One region of the Bradyrhizobium sp. USDA 4532 genome, then DNA from elsewhere that is predicted to be linked to it. Evidence: predicted binding sites of a transcription regulator. Region 1 holds the regulator's gene; the other holds the start of a gene.
The links. Region 1 encodes PhoB, which activates phosphate uptake and scavenging genes when phosphate is short. Its sites were predicted from a motif close to TGTCATNNANCTGTCAT; they were not measured.
Positions count from the first base shown of each region.

Region 1 (3,407 bases):
ACAGCGACCTGCAGGAGTTGACTCGCCTGGTCGCCGAGATGGGCGGCCTGGTCGAACGGATGATTACCGAGTCGGTCGACGCGCTGATCCGTCGCGACGTCGCGCTCGGCAAGCGCGTGGTCGCCGCCGACATCGAGATCGACAATCTGCAGCGCAACATCGAAGAGCGGGCGGTGCTGACGATCGCCCGCCGCCAGCCGATGGCGATCGATCTGCGTGAGATCGTCAGCGCGATGCGCGTCGCCACCGACCTCGAGCGGATCGGCGACCTCGCCAAGAACATGGGCAAGCGCGTCGCGGCGCTGGAGAGCGATTTCCAGCCGCTGAAGCTGATCCGCGGCCTCGAGCACATGACCGACCTCGTGCTGTCGCAGGTCAAGTCGGTGCTCGACGCCTATGCCGCGCACGACCTGCCGGCGGCGATGAACGTCTGGAAGGGCGACGAGGAGGTCGATGCGATCTGCACCTCGCTGTTCCGCGAACTGCTCACCTACATGATGGAAGATCCGCGCAACATCTCGTTCTGCATCCATCTGATGTTCTGCGCCAAGAACATCGAGCGGATCGGCGATCACGCCACCAATATCGCCGAGACCGTGTTCTACATGATCGAGGGCCAGCAGATCACCGACAAGCGCCCGAAGGGCGACATGACCACTTTTGCCACCACGGTGCCGGGCAACTGAGGCATGATCGGCAAGCACGGAACCGGCAAGAGCGAAACTGGATGATCCTCGCGACAAATCGTTTCCGCGGGGACTATGCTCAAGGAAGTAAGCGTTTCGGTTTGCGTCTGGGCAACGGATCACCACAGAGAAAGAACTTAAACCGATGAGCGCACGCATTCTGGTAGTCGAAGACGAGGAAGCGCTGACGACGCTGTTGCGCTACAATCTCGATGCGGAAGGCTACGATGTCGAGACGGTGGGGCGCGGCGACGATGCGGATACAAGGCTGAAGGAGCGCGTTCCCGACCTCGTGGTGCTGGACTGGATGCTGCCGGGCCTGTCCGGCATCGAACTGTGCCGCCGCCTGCGGGCGCGGCCCGAGACCAAGCAGCTTCCGATCATCATGCTGACCGCGCGCGGCGAGGAAAGCGAGCGCGTGCGCGGGCTTGCCACCGGCGCGGACGATTACATCGTCAAGCCGTTCTCGGTGCCGGAGCTGCTGGCGCGGGTGAAGGGCCTGTTGCGCCGCGCCAGCCCGGAGCGGCTTGCGACCGTGCTGACCTACGGCGACATCGAGCTCGACCGCGAGAAGCGCCGCGTGGCGCGCTCGGGCCGTCCGATCGATCTCGGGCCGACCGAGTATCGCCTGCTCGAATTCTTCCTTGAGCATCCCGGCCGCGTGTTCAGCCGCGAGCAATTGCTCGACAGCGTCTGGGGCCGCGACATCTACATCGATGAGCGCACCGTCGACGTGCATATCGGCCGCCTGCGCAAGCTGCTCAATCCGGGCCGCGAGCAGGATCCGATCCGCACTGTGCGCGGCGCCGGCTACGCGCTCGACGACCGCTTTGCCAAGGCCGAGCCGCAGCCGTAACGGCCATGCGGCATTCATAAACCGCAACACGGCGTCGTCCCGGCGAAACCCGGGACCCATACGCTGCGGCCAGCGCAATCGGCACGCGGCCAGACGGCTTTCTAACAACACCCATTCGTGGTTATGGGTCCCGGCCTGCGCCGGGACGACGCTGGTGATATAGCCGGGCTGGGTCACACAAAAAAATCCCCGCTTTCGCGGGGATTTGTCTTTGAGGTCTTCCGTCGTTTTCCCGAGTGCTCACTTGATCTGCGGTTTCGCCGACGGCCGGCGGCGATCGGCGGCGGGCTGGTAGGCGACGCGCGAGTGATGCGCGCAATAGGGCAGGCCGCCGAGCGCTTTGCCGCCGCAGAAGAAGAATTCCGGGCTCGAGGGATCGCCGACCGGCCAGTGACAGGTGGCCTCGTTGAGCTCGAGCAGCGACAGCCGCTGGCTCATCGGCACCACATTGTCGTAGGAGATCGGATCGGGCTCCATCTCGGCCTCGAAGGCGTGCGCCAGCGCGGTGTTGCCGCGCGAGACCGGGCGCGCCACCCGCATCATGTGCTGGGCGGGGCGGGCCTTGCGCTGCCGCGGCGCGGCCGTGGAGGGTGCCTTGGCGCGGCCGGAGAGGCCGAGCCGATGCACTTTGCCGATCACGGCGTTTCGCGTCACATTGCCAAGTTCCGCCGCGATCTGGCTGGCCGACAGGCCGGACTCCCAGAGCTTCTTCAGCTGCTCGACGCGATCGTCGGACCAGGTCAATACAGTCATCGCATTCTTCCCTTCGCGTAGCGCCGGCCAATCATTGGAGCGGCGCTGCGAGCCAATCTGGACAAATATCCCTGCGGCCAGAATCCCTTAGCCCTCGCCGGGCACGGTGTTGCGCCCGAACGTTTACGCGAGACACAAAGGCTACTTAGAGGGTCCAGTACCGCCGCACGAGATGTCGTACCCGACAGGCCAAACGCTACAATATGGCGTGACTCTGGCGCAAGAGTCCGCGGTCGTGCGTCCACATGTTCCCACACAGTTAAGCATCGCGATGAGGCTTTTCCACCGCACCGGAATGCTCCGGATTGCGCTCGTTTCGCATTGCAGGAAGGCCACTTCGTGGCGATTGACACTTACCGACCGCAGCATAGAATGCCCGCCACGTGCCGCCCGCAAAGGCGGCCGTTTTGTTTTCCGAAGCTGGCCGTTGCTGCGCTGGCGTCAAGGCGCGCGGCAATTGTCGGCTTAAAAACCGTCAGTGATCGTCATGACCAACGCTGCCACGTCGCATCTGCTCCCCGTCTTCGCCAGGGTCGATCTCGGTTTCGAGCGCGGTGAGGGCGCCTGGCTGATCGCAACCAACGGCGACCGCTATCTCGATTTCACCTCGGGCGTCGCGGTCAACGCGCTCGGGCACGCGCATCCGCATCTCGTCAAGGCGCTGCAGGAACAGGCGACCAAGCTCTGGCACATGTCGAACCTGTTCAAGAGCCCGGACGGCGAGGTGCTTGCCGCGCGGCTGTGCGAGCAGAGCTTTGCCGACTTCGTGTTCTTCTGCAATTCCGGCGCGGAAGCGATGGAGGGCGTGATCAAGCTGGTCCGCCACTATCACTTCTCCAAGGGCCATGGCGAGCGCTACCGCATCATCACCTTCGAGGGCGCCTTCCACGGCCGCACGCTGGGCACGCTGGCGGCGACCGGCTCGGCGAAATATCTCGAGGGCTTCGGCCCGCCGATGGACGGCTTCGACCAGGTGCCGCATGGCGACATCGACGCGGTGAAGAAGGCGATCGGTCCGCACACCGCCGGCATCCTGATCGAGCCGGTGCAGGGCGAGGGCGGCGTGCGCTCGGCGCCACAGGCGTTCTTCAAGGCACTGCGCGCGCTGTGCG
Region 1 covers NZ_JALJZN010000001.1:6,822,464-6,825,870, forward strand. The annotation lists gene phoU (phosphate signaling complex protein PhoU) at 1-686, shown strand, start outside; gene phoB (phosphate regulon transcriptional regulator PhoB) at 832-1,542, shown strand; gene J2R76_RS31360 (GcrA family cell cycle regulator) at 1,783-2,295, opposite strand; gene J2R76_RS31365 (aspartate aminotransferase family protein) at 2,783-3,407, shown strand, end outside.

Region 2 (3,407 bases), 890 kb from region 1:
GCCCGCGCTCGGAAGGCGGGTTCGGTCTCGCCGTCGAGCTCGCGGTGTCGCTGCCCGGCCTTGCGCGCAGCGATGCCGAAGCGCTGGTCGAGAAGGCCCACCAGGTGTGCCCCTATTCCAACGCGACCCGCGGCAATGTCGACGTCAAGCTGAGCGTCGTCTAATTCCACATCACGCAATGGTCCGCCGCAACACGTGGCGGACCATTGCTCTTTCAGCGGCGCGTTCGCTTGGCGAACGCATGCGCCGTCTGCTGCATGGGCCTGCGCCGACGGAAGCATTGCTGCCCCGGCTGAAGACCGTTAGCTCTGGGACCCTCGTTATCTGATCCCAACTGAGCGAAGGTTGCTTCCATGAATACCCCAGCGGCTACGGGCGCGATGACCGGCCTGCGCGTGGTCGATCTGACGCGCGTGCTCGGCGGTCCGTATTGCACCCAGATTCTCGCCGACCACGGCGCCGACGTGATCAAGGTCGAGCCGCCCGCCGGCGACGAGGTGCGAGACTGGGGTCCTCCCTTCCACGAAGAAGACGCGGCCTATTTCGTCGGCATCAACCGCAACAAGCGCTCGATCGGCCTCGACCTCGCTTCCGAGGGCGGACGCGCGGTGCTGATGAAGATGCTCGAGACCGCCGACGTGCTGATCGAGAATTTCAAGCCCGGCACGCTCGACAAATGGGGCATCGGCAACGACGCGCTGCGCGCGAAATTTCCGCGCCTCGTGCATTGCCGGATCTCCGGCTTCGGCGCCGACGGCCCGCGCGGCGGCAATCCCGGCTATGACGCGATCATCCAGGCGATGACCGGCATGATCGCGGCGACCGGCTCGCCGGAGAGCGGCCCGATGCGGATCGGCGTGCCGCTGGTCGACATCACCACCGGGCTCTACGCCACGATCGGCATCCTGATGGCGCTGTCGGAGCGGCAGCGCTCGGGGCTCGGCCAGTTCATCGAGACGACGCTGTACGAGACCGGGCTCGCGATCATGCATCCGCACACCGCGAACTACTTCATGCACGGCAAGCCGCCGTCGCTCACCGGCAACGAGCATCCCAACCTCGTGCCGTACGCGATCTTCCCGACCAAGACCGACAACATCTTCATCGGCGTCGGCAATGACGGAACCTTCCGCAAGCTCGCCAAGGAGATCGGCAAGCCCGAGCTCGGCACCGACCCGCGCTTTGCCCGCAACAAGGACCGCATCGCCAACCGCGATGCGCTCCGCGTCGAGCTGGCCGCGGTGTTCAGCCAGCACGAGGCCGAGCCGCTGTGCAACCGGCTGCTCGCCGCCGGCCTGCCGGCTGGCCCGGTGCAGAAGATCGACCAGGCGCTGACCAACCCGCACACCATTCATCGCGGCGACGTCATCGAGAAGGATTGGTACAAGGGCGTCGCCTCGCCGATCCGCCTCGAACGCACCAAGCCGAACCTGCGCCGGACGCCGCCGAAGTTCAGCCAGCACGCCGCGGAAGTGCTCGGCGAGTTCGGCTACTCGAAGGACGAGATCAACGGCCTGGTTGAGAAGGGCGTGGTCTGCGGTCCCCAGCGCAAGCGCTAAAGGCGTTTTCGAGCCTGTCCCGCACGTGATGCGGGATGCGCACCGGTTCGCGTCAGGACAAAGCTGGAGCGTCGGCCCGTATCGAACCGGCCGACGCATCAACACTGCGGTGCAACGTCGCGTTTGGCGCTGCACCGCACGGAGCCGGCTGCGGTCTTCGCCTTTTTTACCGCTTCCCTTCGCTTCGGCTTCCCCCCTACCATGACTTTCGTTTATACGGTCATTTGAACGTCATCCGGCGCTGATAACGCGCGCAACGAAAGATGATGTTCCAATTGGGAGGGGTTTTGATGTTCTTTCGACGACTAGGCGCTGCCGCGGCAGCCGCTGCCGCGCTTGCATTCGCGTCGCCCGCGTTCGCGGTGACCGAGATCCAGTGGTGGCACGCGATGACCGGCGCCAACAACGACGTCATCGTCAAGCTGGCCAACGACTTCAACGCCTCGCAATCCGACTACAAGGTGATCCCGACCTACAAGGGCGGCTACGCCGACACCATGAACGCCGGCATCGCCGCGTTCCGCGCCGGCAACGCGCCGCATATCATGCAGGTGTTCGAGGTCGGCACCGCGACGATGATGGCCGCCACCGGCGCCGTCAAACCGGTCTACAAGCTGATGGCCGACGCCGGCGAGAAGTTCGATCCGGGCGTCTATCTGCCCGCGATCACCGGCTACTACTCGACCTCCAAGGGCGAGATGCTGTCGTTCCCCTTCAACTCGTCGTCGACGGTGATGTGGATCAATCTCGATGCGCTGAAGAAGGCCAACATCGCGGAGATTCCGAAGACCTGGCCGCAAGTGTTCGACGACGCCAAGAAGCTGAAGGCAGCCGGCTATAACACCTGCGGCTTCTCCGGCTCGTGGGTCACCTGGGTCAATCTCGAACAGCTCTCGGCCTGGCACAATGTGCCGCTCGCCAGCAAGGCCAATGGCCTCGACGGCTTCGACACCGTGCTCGAATTCAACGGCCCGCTGCAGGTCAAGCATCTCGAGAGCCTCGTCGAGCTGCAGAAGGACAAGACCTACGACTATGCCGGCCGCACCAACACCGGCGAAGGCCGCTTCACCTCGGGCGAATGCCCGATCTACCTGACCTCGTCGGCCTTCTTCGGCAACGTCAAGGCGCAGGCCAAGTTCAACTTCACCGCGGCGCCGATGCCGTATTATCCCGACGCCAAGGGCGCGCCGCAGAACTCGATCATCGGCGGCGCCTCGCTCTGGGTGATGGGCGGCAAGTCGGCCGAGGAATACAAGGGCGTGGCCAAGTTCCTGACCTTCCTCTCGGACACCGACCGCCAGGTCTGGATCCACAAGGCCTCGGGTTATCTGCCGATCACCAAGGCCGCCTACGCCAAGGCCAAGGAAGAAGGCTTCTACAAGGACCAGCCCTATCTCGAGACCCCGCTGCTCGAGCTCACCAACAAGGAGCCGACCGCGAATTCCCGCGGTCTGCGCCTCGGCAACATGGTGCAGCTGCGCGACATGTGGTCGGAGGAGATCGAGCAGGCGCTGGCCGGCAAGAAGACCGCCAAGCAGGCGCTGGACGCCGCCGTCGAGCGCGGCAACCAGATGCTGCGGCAGTTTGAAAAGACCGCCGTCCGCTGACATGATGCCTTCGGGCATGATCCGGAAAAGTGCGAAGCGGCTTTCCGAAAAGATCATGCCCAGACGACAAGCTAAAGCGCGATGACGATCCAAGCTCATCTCATCGCGCTTTAGGGCGATCAACCGGCAGGCCGCATCCGCGGCCTGCCCTTCCTCCGAGCCCATGCAAAAGCAAGCGATTTTCCAGTCAAAGCTGTTGCCTTACGCGCTGGTTGCCCCGCAACTCGCGATCGTCCTGATC
Region 2 covers NZ_JALJZN010000001.1:5,934,410-5,937,816, forward strand. The annotation lists gene J2R76_RS27310 (organic hydroperoxide resistance protein) at 1-164, shown strand, start outside; gene J2R76_RS27315 (CaiB/BaiF CoA-transferase family protein) at 354-1,559, shown strand; gene ugpB (sn-glycerol-3-phosphate ABC transporter substrate-binding protein UgpB) at 1,850-3,166, shown strand; gene ugpA (sn-glycerol-3-phosphate ABC transporter permease UgpA) at 3,330-3,407, shown strand, end outside.
Region 2: a site for PhoB is predicted at 1,778-1,794, ahead of ugpB (sn-glycerol-3-phosphate ABC transporter substrate-binding protein UgpB). Genes of this name have one in related genera too.